Regions from separate parts of the Paenibacillus sp. J22R160 genome, predicted to be linked through region 1. Evidence: riboswitches for the same ligand, from Rfam matches in the RefSeq annotation. Region 1 holds a riboswitch; the other holds the start of a gene.

What was found. Region 1 has a riboswitch for cobalamin ahead of AC58UW_RS09225 (ABC transporter substrate-binding protein). Riboswitches for the same ligand answer to the same signal wherever they lie in the genome.
Region 2: it holds a riboswitch for cobalamin, as region 1 does, so the genes downstream of both, AC58UW_RS27360 (S-layer homology domain-containing protein) here and AC58UW_RS09225 (ABC transporter substrate-binding protein) in region 1, are expected to answer to the same signal.

The regions. Positions count from the first base shown of each region.
Region 1 covers NZ_JCAUAU010000003.1:474,850-490,404, forward strand. Annotated here, with positions in the region: gene AC58UW_RS09180 (cob(I)yrinic acid a,c-diamide adenosyltransferase) at 1-172, opposite strand, end outside; gene AC58UW_RS09185 (cobyric acid synthase) at 169-1,767, opposite strand; gene cobD (threonine-phosphate decarboxylase CobD) at 1,760-2,866, opposite strand; gene cobS (adenosylcobinamide-GDP ribazoletransferase) at 2,884-3,714, opposite strand; gene cbiB (adenosylcobinamide-phosphate synthase CbiB) at 3,690-4,664, opposite strand; gene cobU (bifunctional adenosylcobinamide kinase/adenosylcobinamide-phosphate guanylyltransferase) at 4,696-5,271, opposite strand; gene cobT (nicotinate-nucleotide--dimethylbenzimidazole phosphoribosyltransferase) at 5,300-6,379, opposite strand; gene AC58UW_RS09215 (heme ABC transporter ATP-binding protein) at 6,406-7,182, opposite strand; gene AC58UW_RS09220 (FecCD family ABC transporter permease) at 7,188-8,225, opposite strand; gene AC58UW_RS09225 (ABC transporter substrate-binding protein) at 8,226-9,239, opposite strand; cobalamin riboswitch at 9,396-9,555, opposite strand; gene AC58UW_RS09230 (hypothetical protein) at 9,587-10,117, opposite strand; gene AC58UW_RS09235 (aspartyl-phosphate phosphatase Spo0E family protein) at 10,179-10,445, opposite strand; gene AC58UW_RS09240 (aminotransferase class I/II-fold pyridoxal phosphate-dependent enzyme) at 10,514-11,719, opposite strand; gene AC58UW_RS09245 (Lrp/AsnC family transcriptional regulator) at 11,735-12,226, opposite strand; gene AC58UW_RS09250 (hypothetical protein) at 12,406-12,675, opposite strand; gene cysK (cysteine synthase A) at 12,815-13,723, opposite strand; gene AC58UW_RS09260 (MFS transporter) at 13,806-15,122, opposite strand; gene AC58UW_RS09265 (hypothetical protein) at 15,242-15,555, opposite strand, start outside.
Region 2 covers NZ_JCAUAU010000020.1:100,673-116,227, forward strand. Annotated here, with positions in the region: gene AC58UW_RS27315 (TIGR03943 family putative permease subunit) at 1-598, opposite strand, end outside; gene AC58UW_RS27320 (permease) at 624-1,637, opposite strand; gene AC58UW_RS27325 (CobW family GTP-binding protein) at 1,657-2,676, opposite strand; gene AC58UW_RS27330 (metal ABC transporter ATP-binding protein) at 2,960-3,667, shown strand; gene AC58UW_RS27335 (metal ABC transporter permease) at 3,613-4,500, shown strand; gene AC58UW_RS27340 (metal ABC transporter substrate-binding protein) at 4,540-5,499, shown strand; gene AC58UW_RS27345 (GTP-binding protein) at 5,509-6,720, shown strand; gene glyA (serine hydroxymethyltransferase) at 7,719-8,966, shown strand; gene AC58UW_RS27355 (NUDIX domain-containing protein) at 9,059-9,604, shown strand; cobalamin riboswitch at 9,631-9,830, shown strand; gene AC58UW_RS27360 (S-layer homology domain-containing protein) at 10,001-13,585, shown strand; gene AC58UW_RS27365 (S-layer homology domain-containing protein) at 13,689-15,326, shown strand; gene AC58UW_RS27370 (DUF4430 domain-containing protein) at 15,340-15,555, shown strand, end outside.

The DNA of each region.
Region 1 (15,555 bases):
CCGGCAGTAAATCCGGATATTTGGCCGGGTCCATAAAGCTCATCGCCTGACCCACATAACAATTCAATTCGTCCGTCGTTCCGTATGCTTCAACGCGAGCATCATCTTTATCCACACGACCGCCAATTACGCCTGTCTGCCCGGCATCCCCGGTACGCGTATAAATTTTCATTCTTTGACGTCCTCCCTTTGACAAGGCTGTGATACTTTCATCATCTCATAAACGCGCTGCATATCCAAGTGACTTCTAACATGGTCAGCCAGCCTATCGAACGCGGACTCTCTGCGTTCTTTGAAGCGCAAGCCCCCGTCAATAGGCGTGAGCCCTTTCATTGTCCGAATGCGGTTCAACCAAGCTCTCCGGAAATCATCATTATGCATAATCCCATGCACATAAGTCCCCCAAACACGTCCCTGATTCACGGCTGCTCCGTCTCCGTGCAGCTCATTACCCAAGGAGAAGGCCTCATCATTGGTATACGCTTTAATTTGAAAAGGCATGACGGCATCTTCCAAAAACCGTGTCCGCCCCATATGGATTTCATACCCATCAATATCAAACATCCGGCTGTCGTCATCTGTAAAAAGCGAAGAGCTTCCCTGCACCTGAACTGTACGTTTGTCCGGTGTAAACACGGTCTCTGTCGGCAAAAGCCCAATTCCCTCAAGCTCAGGATGATCGGATTCATAGCCTTGCGGATCAAGCAGCCTTACGCCAAGCATTTGATAACCTGCACAAATACCGGCGACCCATCCGTTCTCGGATTGTGCAAATGCTTTGATTCGCTCCGCCAAGCCGGACTCGTTCAAGTGCCGCAGATCATCCATCGTATTCTTACTTCCCGGCAGCAAGACGACATCGGGATCTCCCCAATCGGAGAGATGGGTGATGTATCTGAAATGAACATCTTTTTCTTCCTGAAGCGGATCGAAATCCGTAAAATTAGAAAGACGAGGCAAGCGGATTACCGCAACATCCAGTTGATCTTTTGATTTGTCAGGCGAGCTTTGGGCCCTCTTCAGCATGCATTTGGAATCTAGAGAAGCGGAATCTTCATCCTCAATTCCTAGCTGCGGCAAATAAGGAATAACTCCTAACACAGGCTTCCCTGTCTTCTCTTCCAGCCAATCCAAGCCTGGTTTCAGCAGACTGACATCCCCACGGAACTTATTGATAATAAAGCCCTTCACACGATCTCGTTCTTCCGGCGTCAAAATCTCCAGCGTCCCTACAATTGATGCAAACACGCCACCGCGATCAATATCAGCGACAAGAAGCACAGGCGCATCCGCCCATCCGGCCAAACGCATGTTGACAATATCGCGATCCTTCAGATTCACTTCGGCAGGGCTCCCCGCTCCCTCCAGCACTACAATCTCGTATTCGCTGCGCAGTCGACCTAAGGCATCTTTGACAATCGCTTCCGCCTTCGGCAGGTACGATTCCCGATAGGTCCTTGCATCTAAATCAGAGTAAGGCTTGCCGTGCACAATCACCTGAGCGACCATGTCCTGCTTCGGCTTAAGCAAAATAGGATTCATATCCGTTGTAGCTAAAATGCGGCAGGCATCCGCCTGAACACCTTGCGCCCTTCCGATTTCTTTCCCGTCAAAGGTAACGTAGGAATTGAGCGACATATTTTGCGATTTGAACGGCGCTGTCTGCCAGCCATCTTGTACGAGAATACGGCAAAGCGCTGCCGTTAGAATGCTTTTGCCAACATCTGAAGCTGTGCCTTGAATCATTAATGTTGCTGCTTTAGTCATAAGATTGACCTCGATTCTGAGCCACAACTGCCAAAGTCTGCCGCAGCCCTTCGATTAACCGCTCATTATCCTCGCGAAGCCGAATAGCGACTCGGCAATAGTGTTCGCTCAAGCCTTCAAAAAGCGAGGCATCTCTTATCAAAATGCCCATTTGCCCCATATGTTTTTGTGCCTGTTTCACGGTTAAGCCTAGCACTGTAGGAAAAGAAAATAATACAAAGTTCACTTCCGTAGGCACTACATCTAAGCCCAATTGCCGCAACTGATCAGTTAGCCACACCTTCTCATCCTGCAGCCAATGATGGCTCGCCAGCTCAAATTCTTCCTCATCCAATACAGCCGTACCGACACGCTGAGCTAAGAAATTAACGCTCCACTGCACTTGCTGCTGCCTGATTTCCCGAATCACATCCGGATGCGCCACCATGAACCCCAGCCGAATCCCCGGAATCGAATAAAATTTCGTCATCGAACGAATAACGATGAGCTTCCGGCTCGTTGAAGCCAGCTTAAGCAGCGAGTGTTCCTGCTCATTTGGAACAAAGTCCATGAAGGCCTCATCAAGCACACAGCTGCAACCACTCTCTAAGAGACTATCTACGATGTTGCGTGGCAGCAACCGACCTGTCGGATTATTGGGATGGCCTAGGAAAAAGAGATCCACAGCCGAAATTGCGGCTTCCATATCCTGCTGCTGCAGCTCAAACTGATGAGAAGGCCTCAGCGGGATATTGTAAATCCTGCCCCCTGTTTTGTGAATCGCTTCCTCATATTCACTAAAAGACGGCCTCGCAAGCCCCGTCACCGATGGCTTTAATACTCTCGCTGTCAAATCGATCAGCTCTGCCGCCCCATTGCCAACCAGGATGCTCTCCACCCCGATTTCATATTTATGAGCCAGCTTGTAACGCAATTCACGGACAGCTGGATCTGGATACTTCACGATATCTTGCCATGCGTCCATCAATAATTGGTTTACAACGGGAGGTGGACCAAGCGGATTCATATTTGAGCTAAAATCGAGAAATTGATCTCTAGGCCGGCCGAACGTTTCTTCAGCCGTCCAGAGATCCCCTCCGTGTCCGTAGCGTTCTAACATGAATGTCACTCCTTCCTTTATGGTGTTGCACAAATAACGACGCCAAGCAGGAGAACCGCTTCAAGCAGCTCATTCAAAGCACCATAGGTATCTCCTGTTAGTCCTCCTAATTTACGGCTTATATAGGTGGCAATTAACCATCCTGCCAAGAAGGTGCCGCAAGCAAAGTAGATAGGGACAGGCCAAATCGCAGTGCCGAGGTCTGTATTGTTGAACCTAACGAATAAAGTGGTTGTGAACAGGGCTACTATTAGCGAAATAACCGCGTGCAACTTCGTTATCCCCTGAAAAAAACTACCCAAACCCGATTCTTTCCGGGCATAAGGCCATCCCTGAATAGCCACGGTCATAAACCATCGGCTCCAAATGGGGACAATCGCAAGCAGCAAGTATCCCATACTACCGGTGGCTCCATCCCACTGATTGGACTCCTGCAGCGTGTAGAGAAGCGCGAACTTGAGAAGCAGATGAAGGAAGGCAACAATAACACCCATGGCTCCAACACGGCTGTCCTTCATGATTTCCAGCATTTGCTCGCGCGGCCTGTGACTAAGGATCCCGTCCGCGGTATCCATGAGTCCATCCAGATGCAGCCCGCCTGTTAAGACGACCCAAAGTCCCAGAAGCAGCACAGCTGCTGGGAGTGGGGGCAGGATCAGACCCAGCCATTCACTCGCCAGAAGCAGCAAGAGACCTATCACACCGCCGGCTAACGGATAGAAGATCACGCTGCGCCGGAAGACAAGGTCTGTATAGGTAATTTGCACAGGAATCGGCAAACGCGTTAGAAATTGAAAGGCTGCAATGCAAGCACGCAGCCAATCTAGAACAATACGAGCAGTATGCACAGCAATCCTCCCATCACTACAAAGCTAACGCCGTAGAGCATTCTCACGGCGTACACGATATCTTGCTGCGTCCGCAGACGCAGCGGCCAGCCCAGGCGGGCGCGCTCGCTCCGGACGCCGCCGTAGATGTTCAGCCCGCCAAGCTCAATTCCGAGTGCCCCGGCGACCGCCGACTCCGGAATTCCGCTATTCGGGCTGGGGTGCAGGTGAGCGAAGCGGCGTATCGCCGCCGCTGCGCGCTTCGCCGAGAGGCCCGGCTGCAGCAGGGCGACGAGGATCAGCAGGAGGCCGGTCAGCCGGGCCGGGATCCAGTTCATGGCGTCGTCCCAGCGGGCCGACGCCCAGCCGAAATGACGGTAACGGTCATTTCGGTAGCCGACCATCGAATCCAGCGTATTCGATGCCCGATACAGCATAGCGAGCGGCGCACCGCCGATCAGCGCATAGAAGAGCGGCGAGATCACCGCGTCAACGATGTTCTCCGCCACGGTTTCTACGACCGCGCGCGTTAGCTCCTCTTCGTCGAGCGCTTCCGTATCGCGGCCGACGATGTAGCCCGTATACTTGCGAGCGTCGGCAAGTTCGCCTTTGCGCAGCGGATTGTACACGAGGTAAGCAGCATCTTTTAGCCCTTTTATCGCAATCGTCGTTGATATCAACCACGTACAGACGGCATAGCCGAGCCATTCGTTAATCGAGCGTGCGGTTAGAATAAGGATGAACACGCTCCCCGTGCTGACTATTAAAGTAGTAGTTGTAAGCAAGACTCCGTTAAGCTTTTCATGCAAAGGCGAGTAGCTTTTTTTGCGCAGCAAGCTTTCCATCCAGCGTATCCAACGCCCAATAAGGATAACGGGATGTGTCGGCCATCTGGGATCGCCAATGAGCCAATCTAGTACAATGGCAGCAGCCGTCATACTGACGATCTCCTGCCAGGAATAAATCCACATAACTCATCACCGCACCGTTCATTCCATGCTCTTAAGGCTGCTTGCTTTCATCCAGCCGGTAAGCCAATCTTTTTAGTTCTACGGGTATTCCGACCGTTACTAGGAACACCTGCTCACACACCTCAGCTAACCGCTGATTCATTCTTCCAGCCAAATCGCGGAAGCTGCGGCCAAGCGGGTATTCCGGCACAATGCCGTCGCCGACTTCATTCGTAACCAAGATGAGCTGTCCACGGTAATCCGACACCGTATCCACCAGCTGGTCAACTTGCTTCATCACCAACGCGGAAGCATCCTGCTCTCCCTCAAACCGAAGCAGCCAGTTGCTTAGCCAGAGTGTCAAACAATCGACCAAGACAACGGCCTCCGCGCCGCTCTCGCTTAGCTGCGTCAAGAGCTCGCACAGCCCATACGGCTCCTCACGGGTATCCCAGGGATACCCCGAACTGAGCCTCGTCTGCTGGTGCAGACGAACCCGCTCCCTCATTTCCTCATCGTAGATGTGGGAGGTCGCGATATAGACCCCGCGCTCGCCGCCATGCATCGCGAGCTTCTCAGCGAAAGAGCTCTTGCCGCTGCGCGCGCCGCCTGTTACCAACACCGCCATGATGTCTTCGCCCTCCTTCTCATGCTGTTTACTCCCGTGACACGCCTGCGCTTTCGAATGTCGCCATCTCTCTCATGATCTTGCCTGCGGCTTCGATCAAGTTAAAGACAAGCACCGCTCCTGTTCCTTCGCCTAGGCGCATATCCATCTGCAGCATCGCAGAGAGGCCGACCGCCTCGAGCATCTTCGTATGTCCCTGCTCTTGAGATAAGTGCGAGGCGAGCATGTAGGACGCGCTTAGCGGGGCTAATCGGCTCGCCACGAGCGCTGCCGCCGACGAGATGTAGCCGTCGACGACAACGGGACAGCGATTCTTCGCTGCGCCAAGAATCACGCCAACCAGTCCGGCGATCTCCAATCCGCCGACCTTGCTGAGCACCTCAAGCGCGAAGTCGCCGCTTGTGCTGATGGCGTTGTCCTTCGCCGGGCGAAGCCCGTTCACGTGGAGCGCCTTGTTGACAACCGACCGCTTATGCAGCCATTTCGCATCGTCAATGCCTGTGCCGCGGCCTACGGAGATTTCAGCATCTACGCCAGCCAATGCGCATAGAATCGCTGCGCTAGCCGTTGTGTTGCCGATCCCCATTTCACCGGTCGCGAAAAGACGATAGCCCTTCTGCGCCAGGTCATCCACTAACTCGACACCTGCCTCAATCGCTTGTACGGTTTCTTCCAACGTAAGTGCCGCTTCACGCGCCATGTTGCGCGAACCTTTTCTCACTTTGCGTGAAACCAAGTTCGGATGCTCGAGATCTGCGTTAACGCCCATATCAACGCAAACAACGTCTGCTCCCGCGTGTCTGGCAAGCACATTAACTGCTGCTCCGCCATGAAGGAAGTTCAGCACCATCTGCGGCGTAACTTCCGCCGGGAAAGCGCTAATGCCTTCCTCACAAACACCATGATCGCCAGCCATCACGATGACTGCTTTTTTATCAAAAAGCGGCTTCACTTCGCCGGTAATCCCAGCCACTTGCCGCGCAATATCTTCTAATTTGCCTAGGCTTCCCTGCGGTTTAGTCAATTGATTCAAGTGATCATTCGCTTGTTCTACCACATCTGAATGAATAGGTGTGATGGCCCCGATAATCGCCTGCAAATTACTCATCTTCCATTCCTCCGTTACCAAGTTCATTATTTTCCTGGCTGCAATAAAATCTGTGGTGCTTGGTTCGCAGGGTGCTGCAGAACAATGGGCTCTGTTCCATAGACCTCTGTAATTAACTTGCTTGTGATGATCTCTTCAGGCGTTCCTATCGCTGCCAACTCTCCGTTATGTATCACCATCAGCCTTGTGCAGTATTGCGCGGCCAAATTCAAGTCATGCAGAACGGCAACAACGGTTAACTGCGATTCACGCTGCCATTCCTGAATGTAATCCATCATCTGTACTTGATATCCGATATCCAAAAAAGTTGTAGGCTCATCTAGCATGAGTAATCGCGGTTGTTGGGCCATGACTTTCGCAAGCGCTACCCGCTGCCTCTCACCGCCGCTGAGACGCTCAATCGTACGTTCAACAAGCGGTTCCAGATGCAGCTTCCGAATGATAGCTTCGATTAATTGCTCCGCTTCCGCTATATCCTCGCCAAGCCAGTTCTGAAAGGGATAGCGGCCCATTTCCACAACTTCGCGAATCGTAAAACCAACGGGTGGCAGTGCATCTTGCTGCAAAACCGCCAGCCATCTGGCTAGTTCCTTCCTTGAATAGGCCGATGTTGGTCGACCCTCCAGCTCTACTGAGCCTTTTTTTACCGGATCAATCCCGGAAAGCAGGCGTAGTAACGTCGATTTCCCGCTGCCATTTGGCCCAATAATACCAAAAAACTCGCCTTGTTGGACCTCAAAGCTTATATTTTCAAGTACCGACTGTTCATGAAAGCTTTGGGAAAGCTGCTGCACTTTAATCATCTTTTTCAACCTCTTAACGTTTTCTTATCCTTATGTAGCAAATAGGCAAAAAATGGCGCGCCCAAAAACGCTGTGATAACACCAAGCGGAATCTCCGTCGGACTTAGCAATGTGCGAGCGAGCGTATCCGCCCACAGAACATAGATACCGCCACCAATGGCGGATAGAGGGATAATGAGACGGTAGTCTGGCCCGACGATAAGACGTACTAAGTGCGGAATGATTAGTCCAACAAACCCGATAACGCCTGCTACAGAGACAGCTGCTGCCGTAATAAATGTAGCGACAATTAACACAATCAGCTTCGTACGTTCTACATTCACTCCCAAGTGGGAGGCTTGTCGCTCTCCTAGCGCAAGCAAATTCAATGATCTTGCATAGCTAAGCAATACTACTAAACCTATGACTAAATAAGGCGAAATAATCGTTATGTACGGCCAGCCCCGCATCGCCAAGCTGCCCATTAACCAAAATACAATTTCATTAATCACCTGCTTGGAAATCGAAACCATAAAGGAAACAATAGCGCCAAGAAAAGCTTGCATGACAACGCCGGACAAGATAAGCGTCTCCATCTTCAGCTTGCCATCGATCTGAGCCAGCTTAAGAACGAGGAAAAGCGAGATAAGTCCCGTCACAAAAGCAACAATCGGAATCGACCATTGCCCAAACAAAGCCATTTGCAGCCCAAAATAGATTAAAAACGCCGCCCCGACCGAAGCGCCTGAAGAAACTCCTAGCGCATAGGGATCAGCAAGCGGATTGCGCAGCACGCCTTGGAAAGCGGCTCCAGCAACGGAAAGAGACGCCCCTACGAGAATCCCCAGCAATACGCGAGGTAAACGCACCTTATTTATAATTTGTTCCGCAGACTGCTGCCAGGTGACGTCAATATAGTCACCTGCCCAAGGAATATGCTTTCCTAGGATGCCCGCAATTTGGAGAACTGGGAGATTGGCTGTTCCCAGCGATAAACTTGCCAAAATAGAAAGAAGAAGGAGTATAGCTCCTACTCCTCCCCACAGCATTAGTTTTTTTTTCATTTATTTCACCAATTCAGGATATATGCCTTTCGCCATTTCGAGCAGTCCATCGGTCAATCTCGGTCCTGGACGGCTCAGCAGGTTCTGGTCAAGACCGATTACCTGTTTGTTTTTCACAGCTTCAATGGCATCCCAGCCGCTTCGCGTGCGAATAATTTCATCCAGCGATTTCTTGCTTTTGGTATCTACGACACCGTTCGCAAAGAGAATAACAGCCGGGTTTTGTCCGATGATTTTCTCTTCGCTGATTTGGTACCAGCCTTTGCCGTCGCCAGCTACATTAATACCGCCGGAAAGTGTGATCAGCTCATCCATGAATTCGCCGCTTCCGACTGTCCAGCCCGGGCTGAATTCTATGTATACTTTTTTCTTATTTTCTTGCTTTACGTCTTTCACGGCGTTGACAACCTTCTGACGATCCGCCTTCATCTTGGAGACTATTTTCTCGGCTTGTTCCTGACGATCTGTAATCAAACCATACGTTTGAATGTTCGCAATAGCATCATCTAACGTTTTGGGCTCCACTTTAAACACGTTGATGTTCGATTCGCGCAGCTGTTTAACCGTGTCAGCTTTCATTGAGACGCCTGTAAATACAATATTCGCATTGGTAGCGATCAAAGCTTCCTGGTTTGGCTTTGTGATACTGCCTAATTTGGGCTTGGACTTCGCTGCTTCCGGATAATCATCGAAATCGGATACGCCGACAATATTAGCGTCCAAACCAAGTGCAAAAAGGGCTTCCGTTTCTGCGGGCGAAACAGATGCTATCCGCTCTGGCGCCTTCTCAAAAGTGAATTCTTTTCCCGTTGCGTCTTTAATTTTCAGCGGATACGCCGTCTTTTTGGATGTCGCAGCTGTTGATGCAGAAGGCGCAGGCGCTGTTGTTGCCTCTCCGCCAAGTTTAGATGGATTGGTAATTTCCGCTTCTTGCTTACCGCAAGCTGCTAAGCTGACCGCCGTTGCTAAGGCAACCGTTAGGATTAGCGCCCTCTTCATCCCATTTTTATTCATTTGCATGATAGAACCTCTCTCTCTGAAACATATGATTTCAATTGACCCAAAATAAAAAGCCCCTCTGTTCCTAAGGAACAAAGGGGACGATAAATCGCGGTACTCAGCAACGAATCCGTTGCCTCCTGATTTAACGCGATCCTTTTCCTCGAAGGATGTCGTAACGGCACCATGGCAGGTATCCTGGCTCTCCGGCAACACTAACCTCCGGATTACAGTGGCGGGACCGCGCCGGACTTTAACCGGCTTCCCTTTTAAGCGGCAATGATCTTCATTTCTGAATTCGTTGCCGACACCAATGGCTGCATATTTGACTATCAATCTAATTGTCGATTATAGACTTCTTGCTACTTTTGTGCAATAACCTTAAGTACTTTCTTGGCTTCCTCTTGCTTCGGGGCATTGACAGGAATAAAAGCAATAAGCCCTTTTCCTTCAAATCCTTGCTCCTTCATCCACTTGTTCCCTGTGAGCGGAATCCCATACAGATGCTTTTCTGCAGGCTTGCCCTCTTCCGCGATTTCGATAACCCCATCTGGATAATCAGAAGGGCTAATCGTCTCATCCAAAGATAAAAATCCAGCTTGTTGGCTTAATGCTTTAAATTGCTCATCCGCAAGAATAAAGATGCCATTTCCTCCTGCTGCTAGCTCAACGATCATTTTTTCCATGGAGAAAATAGGGGATGTATTCAGCTTGACGGTAGGAACCTCGCCGATCTTTGATTTTAAGGATGCCTCCAGCTTCTCACCAGCATCACTTGGGAAACCATTTTGACCCATTACAAATATTGAAACATCCGGCTTTGGTCCTCCGCAACCCGCGAACATCACCATAAGCGCCGACACCAGCATTACCATTAGCAATTTCAATTTCATGTTGTAAAAGTACCTCCGTATACGATCTTCCTATATCGATAGTCGCGAGAAAAGTCGGTTTTCACCGACTTTTCTTCCAATTATTCATATATTCATTTATTTTGAGATCAAGTATCGTACTGAGCTCCACGACGGATTCCGATGTCATTTCTTCCCCGTCTAGCACCATCTGTTCTAACCTGCGCCGCAGAGAATGAATCTCTTCTTCTAATAAGTTTAGGGAGTTACGTTTCTTAGCACGCTTAGTCAACCAACGTTGTTCGAAATCTTGTTCATTAATTTGCAGATGTTTTCGATAGGTTGATAGTTGGTATTCCATAAAAGCCATGCTCATCCCTCCTTATTACCAGAATACCAGTTTTCGTGAATAATTAACATAGATTTTTTCGTATTGAATTACAAATTTCTTAGAAATTTTCCGATTCTCTCCAATGCTTCATTCAGTTGAGAAACACTATACGCATAAGAGCAACGTAAGAAACCTTCTCCCCCTAACCCAAACACATCTCCCGGTACAGCAGCCACCTTAGCTTCGAATAAAAGCCGCTGTGCAAATTCATCTGAAGTTAGTCCTGTGGCAATTACACTTGGGAAAGCATAGAATGCACCTTGCGGTTCATGACACTCAAGCCCAATGTCGCGGAATCCTTTGACGACCAGACGCCTGCGTTGATTGTAGGACTCTATCATGCGGTCTTTCTCTTCCAAACCATTCGTCAAAGCCTCATGTGCAGCAACTTGACCCATAACGGGTGCACACATCACCGTGTATTGGTGTATTTTGGTCATTGCCGAGATTAACTCTTGGTGACCGCATGCATATCCCATTCTCCAACCAGTCATCGCAAAAGCTTTGGAGAAGCCGCTCACTAGAATCGTCCGATCTTTCATGCCAGGAACAGCTGCAAAGCTCACATGCTTCTGACCATAAGTCAATTCGGCATAAATTTCATCCGAAATCACAATAAGATCGTTCTCTTCCACAACTTTGGCAATCGGCAGCCAGTCCTCGTAAGTCATTATACCGCCAGTAGGATTGCTTGGATAACATAGTATTAAAATCTTGGAGCGTGGCGTAATGGCATCGCGAAGCGCCTTCTCCGTTAGCTTGAACTGGTCCTTAGCGAACGTTTCGATTCCGACAGGAACGCCGCCGCTAATACTCGTAATAGGCGAGTAAGAGATGTAGCAAGGTTCTGGAATCAGAATCTCGTCCCCCGGAGTAATTAATGCACGCAATGCCAAGTCAATGGCCTCACTGCCTCCGACTGTCACTAGAACTTCATTCGACGGTTCATATTTCACTTTAAATGACGTGTACAAATAATCTGCTATCGCTTCACGAAGCTCAGGAATCCCTGAGTTTGGCGTATATTTCGTTCTGCCGCGCTCTAAAGAGTAAACGGCTGCTTCACGGACGTGCCAAGGCGTTGAGAAATCCGGCTCCCCCACACCAAGTGAAATAATATCGTCCTTGCTGTTGTTTACAAGATCAAAAAACTTCCGAATACCTGAGGGCTTCATTTCTCGTACGGCAGGAGCGAGATAACCCTGCATCGATTTCACTTTGTTCGGCTCTACAATTGTCTCATTTTTGATCATGGCGTTACCTCTTCCTTACGGAGAGACAAGCATCCGATGATCATCTGCCTGATCCTCGAAAATGATGCCGTCTTGTTTGTATTTTTTTAAGATAAAATTCGTTTTCGTTGAAAGCACGCGATCAATGGGTGATAGCTTGTTAGATACAAAAGAAGCGACTTGTTTAAGGGAATTACCTTCGACTTCTACAAGTAAATCGAATGCGCCAGACATGAGATACACTGATTTGACCTCTGGATATAAATAGATCCGTTCCGCAATAGCGTCGAACCCGCGTCCGCGTTCAGGCGTAATTTGCACTTCAATTAGGGCGGTAACCTTTTCGTCATCTACTTTGCTCCAGTTAACAACTGTGGCGTACTTGACGATGACCTTATCCGCTTCCATCTCGCTTATCGCTCGCGCCACCTCGTCCTCCGCCGTTCCTAACATTGTGGCGATGAGTTCCGCACTCCGGCGGGCGTCTTCTTTCAGTAATTCGAGAATTTTAAGCTTCAAAGCATCCATGGTTAACCAACCTTTCTGAGATCGTATTCATTCATCCTTTAATCTTACAATGAATTGCTGTCCTAATTCAATTACTCCGCTCATCAAATTTTCAGATAATTTGTGTATAAACGAAGTTTGTTACAGGAGAACAACAAAAAGCCGCCTGAACCAGGCAGCTTATCATTTTTACGACCAACCTAGATTCCAGCTTTCAGCAATTTAGCAACCATATGTTCAATTTCACGGTGTTCATACGTAGGTCGTACATGGATACTCGGTTCGCCAGCCATACAACCGATTCCGACAAGCGTATTTTCATCGTACACCGCAATCACATTCTGGGATTCCAGCTGATTCCAGTTTACTTGATTTTGAGCACCTGTTGTTATGCATTCATTTGTATATGCCTGTATAAACTCATTGAGTTGATCATTTTGGGGATGTCCATTAATATAGGCTAATTTCAAGGTAAATCCACCTCTCTGCAATCGCTTCGTTACTTCTATAATTATACTCAACAATGAATTTTTATTCAATATTTTTTATAAAAAATACGACTTCTGGACGATTTGGTCCAGTAAGCCGTACTCGTTGCCTATCCTTTATTCAAAATAGGTCCATACTTAAATACCTTTCACCTGTATCCGGTGCAATGCAAAGCACCCTTTTACCCGCTCCAAGCTTACGGGCGACTTGCAATCCCGTCCAAACCGACGCGCCCGCAGATGGTCCTACGAGGATACCTTCCTTACTAGCCAAGTCCTTCATCGTGCCAATCGCGTCCTCATCCGTAACTTGTACAATCTGATCATATATGCCCGTATTCAAAATAGACGGTACAAAGCCCGGGCTTGTGCCAACAAGCTTATGAGGTCCTGGGGTTCCTCCTGATAGAACAGGAGACCCCTTTGGCTCCACCACATAAATCTGTATGTTCGGCAGCTTCTCGCGGAGCACCTCGCCCGTTCCTGTGATGGTTCCACCAGTTCCTGAAGTAGCAACGAAAGCATCCAGACGCCCTTCCATCTGCTCCATAATCTCAGGGGCTGTCGTAACCCGGTGAATGCTCGGATTAGCCGGATTCTCGAACTGCTGGGGGATGTAGCTATTCGGGATTTGATCCCTCAGCTCCTGTGCTTTGGCAATAGCACCTGGCATCCGCAACGCGGCAGGCGTCAGGACGACCTCTGCGCCATACGCCTTGAGCAGGTTAATCCGTTCCTTCGACATATTGTCCGGCATGATGAGAATGGCTTTATAGCCTTTGGCTGCAGCATTCATTGCCAAGCCAATACCCGTATTGCCGCTGGTAGGCTCGATGATCGTTGCGCCGGGGCGGAGCAGACCGTTTTTCTCCGCCTGCTCGATTAAATTAAATGCCGCCCGATCTTTTACACTGCCGCTTGGATTAAAATATTCAAGTTTTACATACAACTCTGCATCGCCAGGCTCCACCAACCGATGAATTCGGACTGCAGGCGTATCGCCAATTAGCTCTGTGATGCTGTTCACCATTTTTTTATGTGTCAAGGGTTGCCCCCCTCCTCTTCCCAATAACCAACACTATCCACATTTTTATAGGGAACTCTAAGTGATGTCAAGTTTTAATTACAGATAACTGCTTTTTCATAAAATACCAGCTAAAAAGCGGAGAGCTGCCTATGATTAATAAAAGCGCATTAATGACAAGTGGCGCTTTGCTCCACGAAATCACACAAATGAACAGCAGAACCCCGCAGACCCTGCCAACATTCAAGGCAAGCTCACGAAGCACGATATACTCCTCTCTCTGCTTAGCGCTTGCTTCCGTCGAACCAATCAGATCAAATACAGCCGATACCATCGGTACGGAGTACATGGGAAAGAAAAGCGCTGACCCCAATCCGAAAATAAGCAAAGTGCTGTATCCCATTTTCCAGAAAAAAGGAAGAATGATCGCTACCACCATAGCTGCACCGATAAACATACTAACCTTGCGGAACCGAGGCTTTATAAAACGGCCTGCCGCCCAGAAGCTAACTAAAGAAACCGCTGACGTAATCAACACAAAATTCCCTAAACTCGCTTCGCTTGATGTGGAAATGTAAACAAGCAGAGCGATCATGAAACCGAAGACACCCTCTCTAACGCCTTGAAAAACCAAGGCCAAGCTAACTCGCTTCCAAGGCGTTTCCGCTTGCCGAAGGCTTCGAATAGGAAACATCCATTCGTAGGTACCTTGTACTTTTCTCTTTTTTAAAAAAAAGCTAATCACAACACCTAACAGAAAGATGCCGAGCGAAATCGAAAAGATTAACCGGTAGCCCTTGATATCCCCCAAGCTCACAATCAATAAACCTGAAATCCATGGCGCAATGATGCCCGCTCCAGCTCCAAGCAGCCCCACAGAACCGTTAAACCGATCTCGATTGTCAGGGTCCGTCACTTCAAAGTAAACAACGTTAAAAGCTACCCAGAACAACCCTGCTGAAATTCCTTGCACGATGCCCAGCCAAACAAAATATTGAAAGCTGTTAGCTCCCAGCCACAAAACCAGCATATAAAAGACTGCCGAAATGGCTACGCCAATGCGCAAGCAATTCATTTTATTATGCTCCTTCACCCACTTCCCTGCTAACCAGAAGGTGATAGCCATCGTCAAATGAGTCGCTAATGTGAACCAACCAATTAAAGCGTAGTCATTTTTGGCTTTCCACAAATATACGCCAACGAACGTTCCCGACAGCGCATTTGCACTGCCAAATAGCGTGTGAACAATAAGCAGCAGAATCGCCTGCGAGTCCAATCGGCCTTTTTTTGCTCCCGACTTATTATCCTGAGCAGGTTGCTTATCGCGATCCTCAAAATAATTGCCCTTCTGTCGTTCTTTCCCTTTACCTAGATGCATTCGCTGCATGCTCTCATCATTATGCATACTTCCCTCACCTTTCCCCTCGGATAAGAAATAGTTCTAGTTAAGCTTCCCTATTCGGGTGAAAGTATGAGGTATTTCCATAATAAAAAAACCGAATCCATGAGGACTCGGTTTGCTTTTTACTCCGATTTAATGCGTTCAACCATCAGTAATCGGTCTGTATCGGACAACACTTTTTCAACTTTAAAACAGGATGGGCACACATACACATTCATCGTGAATGGCGCCGTCAGGAATGCGCTGCCCAGCGTTTTGGGAATGGATGGCGTGAAGGAAGTTTCGTTAACAACTTCATTCCCGGCAAGCAGCAGCAGTTCGTGACAGTTCGAGCATTCAGGCGCTTCTTCCTGCTCATCTGTGATATGCTGTACCTTTTCTCCATATTTATCAAGCGGCTCATCCGAGTCATCCCATGCCAAAGACAAATCCTCAT
Region 2 (15,555 bases), on a different contig from region 1:
AAATCTCAGGCTTAACGACGATGGTGTCCTTTTTATAAAGGATCATGCCGATTTTGGAAAAGTCTTCGTCCCATTCATTATCAGCATGAAATAATTTCTGTAAGTCGGCATCCGTGTTTGCAGGAGCTGGCACCTCAGTGTTGGAAGTGGCTGGAGTCATTGTGGGGGCTGAAGCCGTCGCTGACGGCGTTATCGTCACTGTCGTCGTCGGGAGACTCGATTTGGAAGCGGAGAGATTCATCCCTTTGGCAGCTACCATTGTACTGCTCAAGGCCGTATCTGGAAGCACAAAGCCTACTAAAAGCGGCAAAATCAGAAGTCCATAGGCTAGTGTATTCCGCAAAACGGAGCGGGAAACGGGCTGCTCACATTCACAAGTGACAGGCTTTCCCCAGTAGGCGCGTAGGGCCATGTACCCTTGAAAGCAGGCAATGATATACAAAATAAGGGAAGCAACTTTCACATAAATCATCATTCGCGGCGCAATGTAATACGTAAGGGCATCCGACTTGGAAAGGATCACAATATAACTTGAGAATCCTAACAGAATCAATGTGCGTAAGAAATAATGGAAACTGATTATGCGAGCTTGACTCAACTTCATTCCTCCTTGAAAGCTAAATTTATAAGAGATGTTGGGCGAGCAGAGAGCAGCCGAGAACTGTAATGACAATCAATAGCGAGAGTAGGAACACAAATTTTGATTTAAAGATGGAAAGCAGCATGAGCGTGCTTTTGAAATCCAGCATAGGGCCAAATACCAGGAAGGTTAACAGAGATCCAGGTGTAAATGAAGTCTGAAAAGATGAAGCGACGAAGGCGTCCGAGGTCGAGCATAGCGAAAGAATGTAGGCGAAACCCATCATAAACACATGGGAGCTGATCGGACCTTGACCAATCGCAAGCAGGCTTTCGCGCTGCATAAAGATTTGAATCAGAGCAGTAAGCAGGGAACCAAACACCAGATATTTGCCCATTTCAAAAAACTCATCAGAAGCATGCACGAAAAAGGTGTTTATTTTGCTGAAAAAGCCTCCTCCTTGATGCTGATGCCCCTCCCAATCAACTTGATTCGAGAAGTTAGCGCGGCTATTGCGAAGTGGATTGCTTTTGATAAAACGATAGAGGAAAAGTCCGATAATAACAGCGGCAACAAAAGCTAGTCCTATACGGGAATACGCCATAGCAGGGTGATTTCGGAACGCCATGAATGTGGCTGCAAAAACAATGGGGTTAATAATGGGGCCGGTTAGGATGAAAACAACGGCTATGTAAACAGGCATTCCTTTAAGAATAAGCCTTCGCACAACAGGAATCATACCGCATTCGCACATGGGGAAAAGGATACCTAGCAAACAGGCAAACAAAATGCCGAGTATAGGGTTCTTTGGAATAAAACGACGGATGGTTTGAACAGAAACAAATGTTTGAAGCAGCGACGAAAGCAATACGCCTACCAGAATGAAAGGGATCGCTTCTAATAAGATACTAATAAAAATAGTTTTAAATGCTTGCATTTGCTCCGTTTGCAGGACATTCGGCAGGGATACATCTTGGTTCCAAAAGATGAGGACAAGGAGCACGAAAATAAGGGCAGTCAAGAGATGCATGCTTGTTCGAAATACGGTGTTCGGCATTAGAAAAGGCTCCTTCATGTTAATTGGTTTGAGAGTCAATCAGCCGCTTATTCCAGTCATCCTCAAGCAATTGCACATCCAAATCAAGCCCTATGAGAACAAGATAAGGCGCTTCTTGATAAGCAGTTGGCTGCCAATTCGTGCGTTTGCCTGCAAATTGCAGCAGATAGGCTTCACGTTTGGAGCCGATGCGTAAATAGCCTTTGGCGCGAAGAAGCGATTTTCCCCATTTTCGCAAATAATGCTCCACAAAGCCTTGAGTGACGACAGCCTCATTCTCAATCGGGATGGTAAGTGTTTGAACACGCGAAAAGGAAGCGGCGTGCATAGAAGTCACGCTCGTTTCTTTGAAAGCTTTTACGGCGCGCATGTGTAAACTTTTCTTCAAAGTAGGCGTGGCAGGGGACAGCGATTGTCTGGATGGGAGGCTGCCGAAAATGATGTCTAAATCCAGTTGACTGAATGTCGTAGGCAGTAACAAAGCTTGACTATTGAATTTATGAACGGTTTTTTCAATAGACTTCAGCTGCTTGTCTGAGATGAGATCGATTTTATTCAATAGAAGAAGGTCGGCAACCTCCATCTGTCTCCGAAGTGTATGGACGAGCTCGCGATCTGAAGCAAAGATGCTATTGTATTCAAGCACATGCTCAGCATCGAGAACCGTGATGACTTTGTGAAGTTTAACATGGGGCAGCAGTGCAGGCTCCGTCAAAGCATCGACGATTTCTTCCGGGTTAGCGACACCGGTCAATTCAATGAGAATAACATCGGGTTTACGTGTTAATAGTTGTTTGAGCGAGTCCTGGATCTCGCTTTTTTTGCTGCAGCAGATGCACCCATCAAGCAATTTGGTCAGTGGGAGATCTGGAGAAGCATCCATCAGAAGGTGTCCATCGACATCTTGTTTCCCTAATTCATTCATAAGTACGGCTGGCTGGAGGTGAAAATCGGCAGCTTCTCGGAGCATGCGCAGAAGCAGAGTCGTCTTACCGCTGCCTAGAAATCCGCTCAGTACGATTACGGGCACTTTACTCATAAAAGGACTCCTTTTTCAAATGCTTAAAAGTAATGTTTACGAATTAAATTGTAGTATAAATAAGAGATAGCTGCAAGATAAGCTTTTAAATTAGAAGGGCAAGAAGCTAGCATCTGTTGATTTCGTTGTTGACAACGTCCTTTTTACAAGCTATATTTGTCGTTGTAATAGTAATGATTACGATTTATTAGCTCGATGGCCATCACTATTACATGTATAAGCAGATGCCGCTTTTTTTATTAATGTTTATTCGTAATTTTTACATGTAAGGGGGATTGTATGTATGTTAGTGGCTTCTTTGAAAGAGGTGGAGTTCGGATATAACGATATTCCTTGCATACAAGATGTTAATGTTGAAATTCAATCAGGTGAATTTGTCGCCGTAACAGGTCCCAATGGCGCAGCGAAGTCAACCTTGCTTAAGCTCATGTTGGGTTTGCTTGAACCATGGAAGGGGAAGGTGTTCTTATCAGCTGCGAACGAAGAGGGCAGGAGGCTACGAGTCGGTTATGTATCGCAACAAATCTCAGCGTTCAATAGTGGATTTCCCAGCACAATCATTGAGTTTGTTCGTTCAGGCAGGTATGCGAGCGGCTCTTGGTTCAGGAAGCTTTTGAAAGAAGATGACCGATTGACGGAGACGGCGCTGCGACAGGTGGGCATGTGGGAGTTGCGGAAGCGCAAAATTGGGGAGCTTTCTGGCGGACAGAAGCAGCGGATCTGCATCGCCAGAGCGCTCGCGCAAGAGCCGGATATGCTTGTGCTGGATGAGCCTACGACGGGGATGGATCAAGATAGCCGGTTCGGGTTCTATGAACTTATGCACCACCAAGTCAAAGTTCACGGGCGCACAGTTGTTATGGTGACGCATAGTCTTGACGAAGTAGCCCCTTACCTCAATCGCATTATTGAACTGGAAAGAAAGGAGGATGGCGGATGGAAATGCTGCACTACGACTTCATGCAGCGGGCATTTTGTGCCGGTGGGTTAATCGCAATCATAGGTTCAGTTCTTGGTGTTTATCTAATGCTTCGAAGGCAAGCGCTTATGGCAGATATGCTCTCGCATGTCTCTTTGGCCGGTGTAGCGGGAGGTGCTTATCTACACATCAACCCTACGTTATCCGGATTTGTTGTGGCAACTCTGGGGGCAATCGCCGTTGAATATGTGAGAAGGTCCTATAAATCCTATAGTGAGATTTCCGTTGCGATCATCATGGTTGGCGGTTTGTCATCTGCTGTCATTATCATGAGCCTTAATCCAAGCGTCAACAAAGGGTTTTCCGCCTATTTATTCGGTTCTGTCGTTGCCGTTAATGAAATAGAGCTGCTGTTTATGTTCATCGTTGCCTGCATAGGCGGTCTCTTCTTCTTCGCATTTCGCCGGCCGTTGTATCAAATTACTTTCGATGAAGATACAGCGAAAACGAACGGACTGCCAGTAAGGTGGATTTCACTTGGCTTTAGTGTTTTAACGGGCATGATCGTAGCCGCTGCAATGCCTATTGTTGGCGTGCTCCTCGTATCCGCGCTTATTATTCTTCCCGCAGCACTAGCTATCCGTATCGCGCCTAGCTTTGTTTCGTCACTTTTTATCGCGATGGGAATTGGCTTGGTTGGCGTTTTTTCAGGTCTTACGGCTTCCTATGAGCTGAGCACACCACCTGGAGGAACCATTGCGATTCTGTTATTAATCGTCTTAATAGCTGGTTTAAGCATCAAAAAGTTGATCGTAAAGTTCAGTAAAGACCGCAATCAAAAAAATCTTCAAGCCGAACAAACGGCATTCAGCGCTCTGCTTCCATCCTCGCAGGAGTCTGCTTAATCATTATCATTTCACATCTATTTGGAGGAATAAACGACAATGAAAAAATCATGGATTTCAAAATCATTCGTATTCACCGCTGTATCCACACTCCTATTATCAGGCTGTGCCGCTCAGTCCTCGGGTACCGGTAAACTAAACGTAGTCACCACCTTTTATCCGATGTATGAATTCACTAAGCAAGTGGCTGGAGAGCATGCAGACGTTGTTGCTTTGATACCCGCGGGTAGCGAGCCGCATGATTGGGAGCCGAGCGCCAAAGATATGAAGACAGTGAGCAATGCCGATGTGTTTGTTTTCAACGGAATCGTGGAGGGTTGGGCTGAACAAGCGCTTGCGAGTGCAGACAATCAGAAGCGTGTTGTTGTTGAAGCGAGCCAAGGCATCGAATTGATGGAAGGGCTGCCGGAAGAAGAGGACCACAAAGATGATGATCATAAAGATGAAGACCACAAAGAGGCTGCTGATGGTAAAATCTTGGATCCGCATGTTTGGTTAAGTCCTGCTCTCGCTCAAAAAGAGGTGGAGTCCATTGTGGCTGGTCTGACTCAAGCTGATCCTGCACACACAGCGGATTATCGGAAAAATGCCGATGCTTTTATCGCGAAGCTCAAAGCCATAGATGAGTCCTTCCGAACGGGTCTCAACGAGGTGAAACAGAAAGATTTCGTGACACAGCATGCTGCATTTGGTTATCTGGCCAAAGAATATGGTTTGACCCAAGTGCCAATCGCTGGACTCTCGCCGGAAGAAGAGCCTTCACCGGCTAAAATGGCCGATATCATCGATTTTGCTAAACAAAATCAAGTAAAGACGATTTTCTTTGAAACGTTAGTTGATCCGAAAGTGGCCCAGACGATTTCCAAAGAAATCAATGCGAAAACGGATGTGCTGAACCCGCTAGAAGGCTTGACGGATGAAGATAAAAAGCAAAATTTGGATTACATCGCGATCATGACCAAAAACTTGGAAGCACTCAAGAAAGCTTTGAATGAATAAGAAAGGAGAATGGACATGTCAGATCATAAAATACCAGTAACAGTTTTGAGCGGGTACTTGGGAGCCGGTAAAACCACGCTGTTAAACCACGTTTTACATAATCGGGATGGCTTGAAAGTAGCTGTCATTGTCAATGATTTAAGCGAAGTTAATATAGATGCTGGGCTAATTCGTGAGGGCAGCGGGTTGTCTCGGACGAATGAGAGTCTGGTTGAAATGTCCAACGGCTGCATCTGCTGCACGTTGCGGGATGATTTGCTGAGGGAAGTGGAGCGGCTTGCTAAAATGAATACATTCGACTATATCCTGATCGAGTCCACCGGTGTCGGCGAACCTCTGCCAGTAGCTCAAACTTTCACCTACATCGATGAGGAGCAGGGCATAGACCTTTCCCAGTTTTGTCGATTGGATAGCATGGTGACTGTTGTAGATGCCTATCGTTTCTGGACGGACTATTCCTCAGGCGAAACGCTGCTTGAACGGAGTCAAGCTGTTGGGGAAGACGACACAAGAGAAGTGGTGGATCTGCTGATCGATCAAATCGAATTCTGTGATGTGCTTATTATGAATAAATGCGACATGCTGGAGGAAGAGGAGCTGAAGGAGCTCGAAGGCGTTCTTCGCACGCTGCAGCCCAAAGCCAAGTTTATTCGCTCTATTCATGGGCAGGTGTCGCCAGCGGACATTCTGAATACGCATCTCTTTGATTTTGATGAAGCTAGCACATCCGCTGGCTGGATGAAGGAGCTTGAGAAGGAAAAGCATACGCCTGAAACCGAAGAATATGGTATTTCTTCCTTTGTGTACGAAAGAATTCGGCCTTTCGAGCCTTCGCGGCTGATGAGCTGGATGGAGGATTGGCCTGCGGAGATTGTGAGAGCCAAAGGGATTATGTGGCTGGCAACTCGGAACGATCATGCTCAAAACTTGAGCCAAGCAGGTCCCTCTGTTCGGTTCGGACCCGCAGGGTATTGGATAGCTGCGCTTCCAGAAGAAGAAAGAGTAGCTATCCTCGCGGAGGAAGATGACCAGATATCTCACTGGGATGCCACTTACGGGGATCGCATGAATAAGCTCGTATTCATTGGGATAGAGATGGATCGGGCAAACATTACAGCTTCGCTGGATGCCTGTTTATTGACAGATGCCGAGATGCTCGTTGATTGGCGTCAATTTGAAGATCATCTGCCGAATGCCATCATGGAATTCGAGGATGCCTAGGCAACAGAATGGAAGATGAGGGGCTCATCTTTCTTTTTTTACAGGTGGGGTCGATGGGGGCGGCGCCTGAGGAGAGTCAAGCTCATTGGATGAATTCCAACGAAGATGCGATTTTTGACACTTAAATGCCACTCTCATTGGACAAAATCCAACAAAGAGATGAATTTTGTGGTTTTCAGCGCCAATGTAGCTGCGCTTGTTGGATTTCATCCAATGAAAAGAAGATTAAACGTGTCTAAACGGCGATCTCATTGGATTTCGTCCAATCCGGGCTGGAAGGACGCTAACTTCTAGCGTGTCAAAGTACTCTGAAAAAGTGGGGGGAGTAGAGAGGTAAGGTAGTGGAGACATATAAGAGCAGAATAGTGTGCAAAGAGAAATAAAAAGTAAATTAGTAAGAGAAGTAGAGGTAGAAGTGAAGTAGTAAGTGAAGTAAGTAAGAGAAGTTAAACACAGGACATAGTGAACAGTGAGCTAGCGTTTACACGATGATCTAGCTGCAGGCTAGGTTTTTCTGAACAGGTGTTTGGGAGGGATCTATGGTCCTCTATTTCTCTGAAAAGGCACAATTTCCACGTGTATGGGGAACTACGTTCCGCTATATTTCTAATTTCTTCCTGAAAAAGCAAGGTGGAGGACAACTAAGAGCCTGTAGTTCCGCTCGGAGAGGAAACAGCTCGTTTTCCTCGGAATAAAGGACTCCAGTTCCCTTAGTCATGAGCGGGAATTAATTAAGCGGTTATGTGATCGGGTGATTAGCATGCCTTTTATATGAGGTAGATAGTGTGGAGGAACTGGCTTTGTGCGGCTCTTTTTTCGTTTGAGGGAAAGGGAGTAAGAACTAATGTTTGGTTGGTTATCTCGATTGCCCAAATCTATCGTTGGTATAGCCATTAGCTATATCTGGATATAGTTAAATTCAGTTACTACATAGCCACTTCTCTATGATATCTTTTTTATAACAAATTGTAGAATATGATGGTAAGGAGCAATTTACTGTGGAGCAATTACGCAAACAAGACCCTAAAATTGTTGAGGCAATGAATCTGGAGATTGGCCGTCAACGTGACAAAATTGAGTTAATCGCTTCTGAAAACTTCGTCAGCGAAGCGGTGTTGCAAGCGATGGGAACGGTTTTGACGAATAAATACGCGGAAGGTTATCCAGGGAAGCGTTACTACGGCGGCTGCGAGTATGTAGATATCGTTGAGGATATCGCGCGTGATCGTGCAAAAGAATTATTTGGCGCTGAGCATGCCAACGTGCAGCCACATTCCGGCGCACAAGCCAATTTGGCGGTATATTTAGCTGCTCTGAAACCTGGAGATACAGTTCTTGGTATGAACTTGGCGCATGGCGGTCACTTAACCCATGGTAGCCCTGTTAATGCTTCCGGAATCTTGTATAACTTTATTCCTTATGGAGTTAGAGAAAGCGATGGGTATATTGATTACAACGAGGTTCGCAAATTGGCATTCAAGCATAAGCCTCGTATGATCGTGGCTGGTGCCAGCGCATATCCTCGCACGATTGATTTTGAAGCATTAGGTTCGATTGCAAATGATGTGGGAGCGTTGTTCTTTGTGGACATGGCCCATATTGCCGGGTTAGTTGCGGCAGGGTTGCATCCTAGCCCAGTTCCACACGCCCACTTTGTGACAACAACGACGCATAAAACGCTTCGCGGACCCCGCGGCGGTATGATTCTTTGCCGCAAGCCTTGGGCTGCAGCGATTGATAAAGCGGTATTCCCAGGGACGCAAGGCGGGCCCTTGATGCATATCATTGCCGCTAAAGCTGTTGCTTTTGGCGAAGCGCTCCAAGCAGATTTTAAAACATATGCTCAAAATGTTATTCTTAACGCCAAAACGTTATCAGAAGAACTACTGGCAGAAGGTGTCAACCTTGTATCCGGAGGTACAGATAACCATCTGATGCTGATCGACTTGCGTAGTCTGGGTATCACCGGTAAAGAGGCCGAACATTTACTGGATGAAGTAGGAGTAACGGTGAACAAAAATGCGATTCCTTTCGACCCAGCGAAACCAATGATTACAAGCGGAGTTCGGATTGGAACGCCAGCTGTTACCGCTCGTGGCATGGATCAAGAAGCTATGAAAAAAATTGCCAAAATTGTGGCGTTAACATTGAAAAATCCAACGGACGAAGCTGTGCATAACAAAGTACGCGGTTTGGTAAGTGATTTGACAGCGCAATTCCCATTGTATCCAGGGTTGAGCTACTAAATTTAGATTCACCTCTGGGCCAAGTATTTGATCTTTGGATCAAATACTTTTTTTATTATAAGAAAATTTCTGACAAAAAGTTGGTGGGCATAGTGAAGTATGAATTTCCAGGTGCTTTGCTAAATCAGAAGATCCTATTATCAAAGGAATGTCTCATTGAAGAACCTAATTGTGTCCTGATTTTTGCATTCTATCAAGGTAAATTGATTCTTGTTAGACATAACTGCCGGGGGTGGGAGTTGCCTGGGGGGAAGAGAGAGAAAGGCGAGTCCGTTCTTCAAACGATCCGAAGGGAGATGCGGGAAGAGGCTGGAGGAGAGCTTGATGCGATTGAGAAAGTTGGTCAATACTTAATTTTCGAAAATGACGATCTAGTATTTGTGAAAAATATTTATATTTCCACAGTCAGTGTTCTTAGAGGGCTGCCGAGCGGATTTGAAACCAATGGTATCATGTTAGTAGATACGATTCCGAAACAAGTTGAGATAATGAATGAGGACACATTTAGTCCCTACATGAAAGACAATGTCTATATGATTGTTTCCGAATGGATTAAGGATCATCGATTTATTAGTGATAGTTACAAGGCTTGTCCTGAATGCTATGAAATAAATTATGAAGTAGACAAAACGAAATAAACGATATAACATTAGCGATGACAAAATATAATATGCTAAATAAGGGTGCAAGTATCCGATTTGGATGCTTGCTTAAAAGGGAAGTTCGGTAAAAGCCGACGCGGTCCCACCACTGTAATTGCCGAGTAACTCTTTCATATGCCACTGACTTGTTCACGAGATTGGGAAGGCGAAAGAGAAGCGATGACGCATGAGCCAGGAGACCTGCCTTTATTTATAGTATGTTACTAATTCTTTGGGGGTGGGAATTAGCAACAATAGATTATGCCACGGCATAATTCTTACTATTACAACATGTTATTCGTGCGAACGTATGTCTGTACAGCCACCCTAGTTTTTAAGGGTGGCTTTTTCTGCGCTGTTGTCCAAATTTGGTAGGAAAGAGGAATGACAAAGATGATTCATCGTTATGCTTCAAAACCGTTTATTGCACTTTTTATGTCTTTTGTACTCTTATTTTCTTCGCTAGGGGTTTTGGCAGGACCGAGCAGTCAGGCTCTTGCCAGTACAATTGGCCCAAGCTCAATCCGTGAATGGTTGCCAGCGCCGGGACAATTCACTAACGAAGCTGGTTGGGGCGCAACGGGAGATGTTAACTCGAAATGGACGAATACGCCCGGTTCAACGGGTGTGTCCCTAGGTGCATTTGGAGGAAGCATCGTTTACAAATTCGATGAACCAATTCAGAACAGCCCCAAAAATCCGTACGGCGTGGATTTCACCGTGTTCGGGAATGCCTTTGCTGGTAACGAAGAACCTGCTGGTGTAGCCGTAGCACAGGATGATGGGACAGGTAATCCGGGACCTTGGTTTTATATTGCTGGATCCGAGCATTACGAAGACAGCACGATTTGGGATTATAGGGTCACCTATATGAATCCCGAGCCAGATTTTACGAGCCCTAATGGTGTTAATGTGCCATGGGTTGATAATCTGGCAAGCAGTGGGAATGTAAAAACAAATAGCTTTCACAAACATGCTTATTATCCAATACCGGCAAATTATCCCAATGCCCCTGCGGATTTTAATAAACTATCGTATACGTATTCCGGAGTAAAAATAAACGTTAGGAAAAATGCTTTCGGTTATCCCGATACGCATGCAAACGGCAGTGCTCCCTATGATGTTCCTACCAATCCGTATCTAACATCTCCAGTAAAAGGTGACCCCATCGATATTAGCTGGGCTGTTGATAGTGCCGGTAAGCCTGTTGCTTTAACGAGTGTCAGCTTTGTTAAGGTTTACAATGCGGTTCAAATAGACGGTGGTGCCCTTGGTGAAATAGGCGCTGAAATTACTTCTTTGCAGAAGGTAACGGTCAATGATGCTGTTTATGAAACAGCCGATCTTTCAAGCATTGTATTGTCTGGGGTTGGTACAGATGTTACGAAGCAAGTTACCGTTACTTCTGGTGTTTATGTCTATGAGGATATCCGAATTAAAGCGGATAAAATTAAGATTACAGCTAACGGCACGGCAAGCCAAATTTTCGTCAATAATAAAAGCGGTACTTCAGGTACATTAATTGATAAAGAAATTTCATTGAGCGAAGACAAGGCTAAGATCGTTAGAGTAATTGCTCAAGAAGGAATAAATACGCCTAAGATTTACTATTTGAGTATTAAAAAAGAAGCAACCAATAAATTGGCGTTGAATACTTCGATTGCTAATGTCGATAACATGACAAAAGGCAATTATACAGACACAAGTTGGCAAGCGCTGCAAACTAGTTTGGCAGAAGCAAAAGAAGTGTCTGCGAATAGTTTGGCAACCCAGGATCAAGTTGACGTCACGTTAGCTAATTTACTGGCAGCTGTGCAAGGTTTGCAAAGCAATGCTCCTCCTGGCCAAATTACGGTTTCTGTCATCGTAAATGGTTTCAGCGCTATGGCTGGCAAAATCGTAAACCAAGCTAAAGCTGATACCGTTGTTGAAGAGGGCGCAACTGCTGCTTCTGCGATTAAGAAAGTGTTAGACGAGAAACAGATTTCTTTTGTTAATGCGAGCGGGAATTACATCACGAAAATAGGCGATTTGGACACAGCTGATGGCGGTTCCAAGAGTGGTTGGATGTACTTGGTCAATGGGCAATTTGCCGATGTTGGCATCGCAGATTATAAATTAAAGAGCAGTGACATCATTTCACTTGTTTATACAGATGATTATGAACAAGATATAACAACAACCGCTAATAAATCGGCACTGAATGCAAAAATAACTGAGCTTGATGCTTTGCAAAAGGGCAACTACACAGATGCAAGCTGGCTTGTGCTGCAGAGCAGCTTAACACTTGCAAAAGCAGTTTCCGCAAATACCAATGCTATTCAATATCATGCTGATAGTGCATTAGCAAAGATAACTACTGCATTTCAAAACTTAGTTACGACATCAGTCCCTCCGGTGACTCCACAGACGATTGCTGTTTCGTTCACTTTGAAAGGTACTAGTGCAGCAGCTGGTAAAAGCATTACTTTACCGAAAACAACTGTAAATATTGAATCAGGTCATACGGCAGCGTATGTAATTGAAAAGGTATTAACTGAAGCAGGCATTTCCTATGTCAATGAAAACGGCGTGTATATCTCAGATGTTGGAGGATTAGCAGCCTTTGACGGGGGACCTAACAGCGGCTGGCTATACTCCGTTGATGGCATTGACCCTGATGTAGGGATTGCCGACTACATACTAGACCATAATGCCGATATCGTGCTTCGCTATACGGATAATTACTTGGATGAGAATCCGCCAACACCACCACCGGGTCCAAGTGGTCCATCTGGCGGTCAGCCTTCAAGGATACCAGTGGTGCCAACAACAGTCGGTAATAATTCAGTTTTTGAAGTTCCGGCCGACAATAATCAAGGTTACTCAATCAAGGTATCTACAGATCTAAAAGACAAAGAGCTAATCACGGTCAAAATGCCTAACGTAAAATCGAAAGTACTCCTTAATCTAGAAGAAGTAAAGGACAGCATTCCAGCAATTACTGCAATTAAAGGAGACATTACCCTATCAATTGATAAAGGCACCGTGCTCAAATCGGGAGATCACAATGTCGAGCTCCTAACATCTATTAATACGGATGATAAGAGCATTCTAAATCTTATTAACAACAGCCTGAGCAGTGGCAGCACGAAGTTAACGAAATTGAACCAAGCGTTTGCTATGGGTAATGCCAATCAATCCGTTCTATTCGATAAGCCGCTTACATTCGTCATTAAAAATGGTAAAGGGCAGCTTGCCGGGTTTATTGAAGGAACGACGTTTACGCCAATCGAGATCTATGAGTCCGACACGCAAGGAATGGAAGCAACAAAAGGCAAGGAGAAGATCACCTACGCCTATGTGAAAGATAATGATTTGATCATTAGAACGAACCATTTCACGAGTTTCCTATCTTACACGGTAGGTGCTAAGGTAACCGAACCGACACCGGTATTTGATTGGAAGAAACTTTATACAGATTCAAATTTCGTCTCACCTTGGGCCATTGACGCAATCAACGATGCATCGCAGAAAAAGTTTATCGAAGGCAACGAAGGTAAATTCTCTCCTCAAGCTGCAGTTACGAGAGCAGAATTCACTAAAATCCTGGTCAACGTACTTGGTCTAGAAGTGAAGAAAGAGAATTCCATTCATTTCCAAGATGTTTCTCAGAATGATTGGTACTATCCTTACGTAAATACGGCTTATCAAGCTGGCATTATCTCCGGATACGACGCTGTACATTTCTATCCTAATGAGAAGCTTACACGTGAGCAGATGGCTGTGATCATCGCCAATGCGCTAGCTCTTCCAAAAGTAGATCAGATTACGGGCATTGAAGATATGGATCAAGTGTCCGACTGGGCCAAGTCTAGCGTTCAGACGATTGTGGCTAGCGAGCTAATGACGGGTTGGAATAATGGCTTTCAGCCAGGTGAAGAAGTAACAAGAGAAATGGCCATTGTCGTTGCTATGAGAGCTTACAAAAAAAGATAGCACGGAATTATAAGCTTGCAGAATGCATGGAGAAGGAGCAGAAAAATTTCTGCTCCTTCTCCAATATGTAATATGAAGTATTGGAGGGATCTAAGTGAGAACTATGAAAAAGCTTTCAACACTGCTTCTTATTCTTTGTCTTTATTTAAGCAGTTCGATTCAAGTTTTTGCAGCAGCGGATAAAGCAGAAATTTCCAAGGCTATTTCTAACACAGCCTCCTATTTGACCAAGACCGTTTCAGAACCGCAGGTAGGTTCTATTGGCGGAGAATGGGCAAGTATAGGGCTTGCTCGCTCAGGAAATACAATTCCGCAGAATTATTATGACAATTACTACAAGGTCGTAGAAAAGTACGTCAAGGAGCTTGGCGGCGTTTTGCATGACAAGAAATATACGGAGTATTCGAGAGTCATTCTAGCACTAACCGCCATCGGCAAAGATCCCTCAAATGTAGCGGGCTATAACCTGTTAGAGCCTTTGGGGGATTTCGACAAAACGATATGGCAGGGCATTAACGGCCCGATTTTTGCCCTTATTGCCTTAGACTCAGGTAATTATGAGATTCCTATTAACAAGAACGCGAAAACTCAAGCGACTAGGGAAATGTATATCGATGAAATTCTGGCAAGGCAGCTGGCAGACGGGGGATTTGCATTATCAGGTAACAAAGCTGACCCCGATGTGACAGGTATGGCTTTGCAAGCTCTCGCCAAATATCAGAATAAGGAAAACGTGAAAGCAGCAACAGCTAAGGCCATTGAAGCACTATCCAAAATGCAGAATAGCTCAGGGGGCTACGCTAGCTGGGGGACTGAAAATTTGGAAAGCGCGGCTCAAGTTCTCATGGCTTTATGTGAGCTTGGCATCGATCCGGAAGACCCTAGGTTTACTAAAAATGGTCATAATCTTATCGACATCCTATTAAGTTATTATCGAGAAGGACGAGGATTTCTGCATACGGCTGACGGCAGCGGTGAAAATCTGATGTCTACGGAGCAGGCATTTTATACGTTAGTCAACGTACAAAGAGTAGATGAAGGGAAAACTAGTCTCTACAACATGGTAGATGTAAAAAAGGATTCCCATACGAATCCGGGCAATGAAACCACGACGCCGGAAAACGGAGGATTACCGAACAAAAATAAAGATGTTAAGCCAAGCGTCATCGTTAGTCCTGGCAGAACTTTTGCTGATATTCAAGGGCATGTCAATCAGAAGTCTATAGAAGCGATGGCTGCCAGAAATATTCTTAACGGCATTTCTGACACCCAATTTGCACCGGATCGAACGATGACAAGAGCTGAATTTGCTGCCATTGTAACTAGAAGTCTGGGCTTAACACCAAAGGCAGCAGATATTTTCAAAGATGTCTCTGCAGATAGCTGGTATGCACCTTATGTAGGCACTGCCTACAGCTATAACCTCATCCAAGGAACATCAGCGGATACATTTACACCTGAGCAAACAATTACCCGGCAGGAAGCTGCTGTGATGGTTGCCCGTGCAGCCAAACTCAGTGGCATGGATACGAATGTACAGGACATCGAAATACGAGATATGCTTGCTCAGTTTACGGACTACACGAAAACCGCAGAATGGGCAAGAGCAAGTCTAGCTTTTTCTTACAAAGCACATATTTTATCGCAAGAAATGATAGAGATCCTGCCTGAAGCGGCTGTAACGCGCAGTGAAGTATCTGAAATGCTATACCATCTATTGATGGGATCTAAACTTTTGTGAAACAGGTGATCGAATGAAAATAACGAAAACGAAATTAGTTTCGGCCATCGTTATCGTGGTTGCGCTCGTAACCAGTTACCTGTTTATGGGACCGCAACCGAGCAACTCTGGGAAACTGCCCGCACGTACGGCGGAAGCTTCTCTTCAACCGGAGAAACAGCAGGAATCTCAGGTAGCAGTAGAAGGTAAGAATCAGGCGGGCCAGCAGCCTGATTCTTCTAAAGCAGAA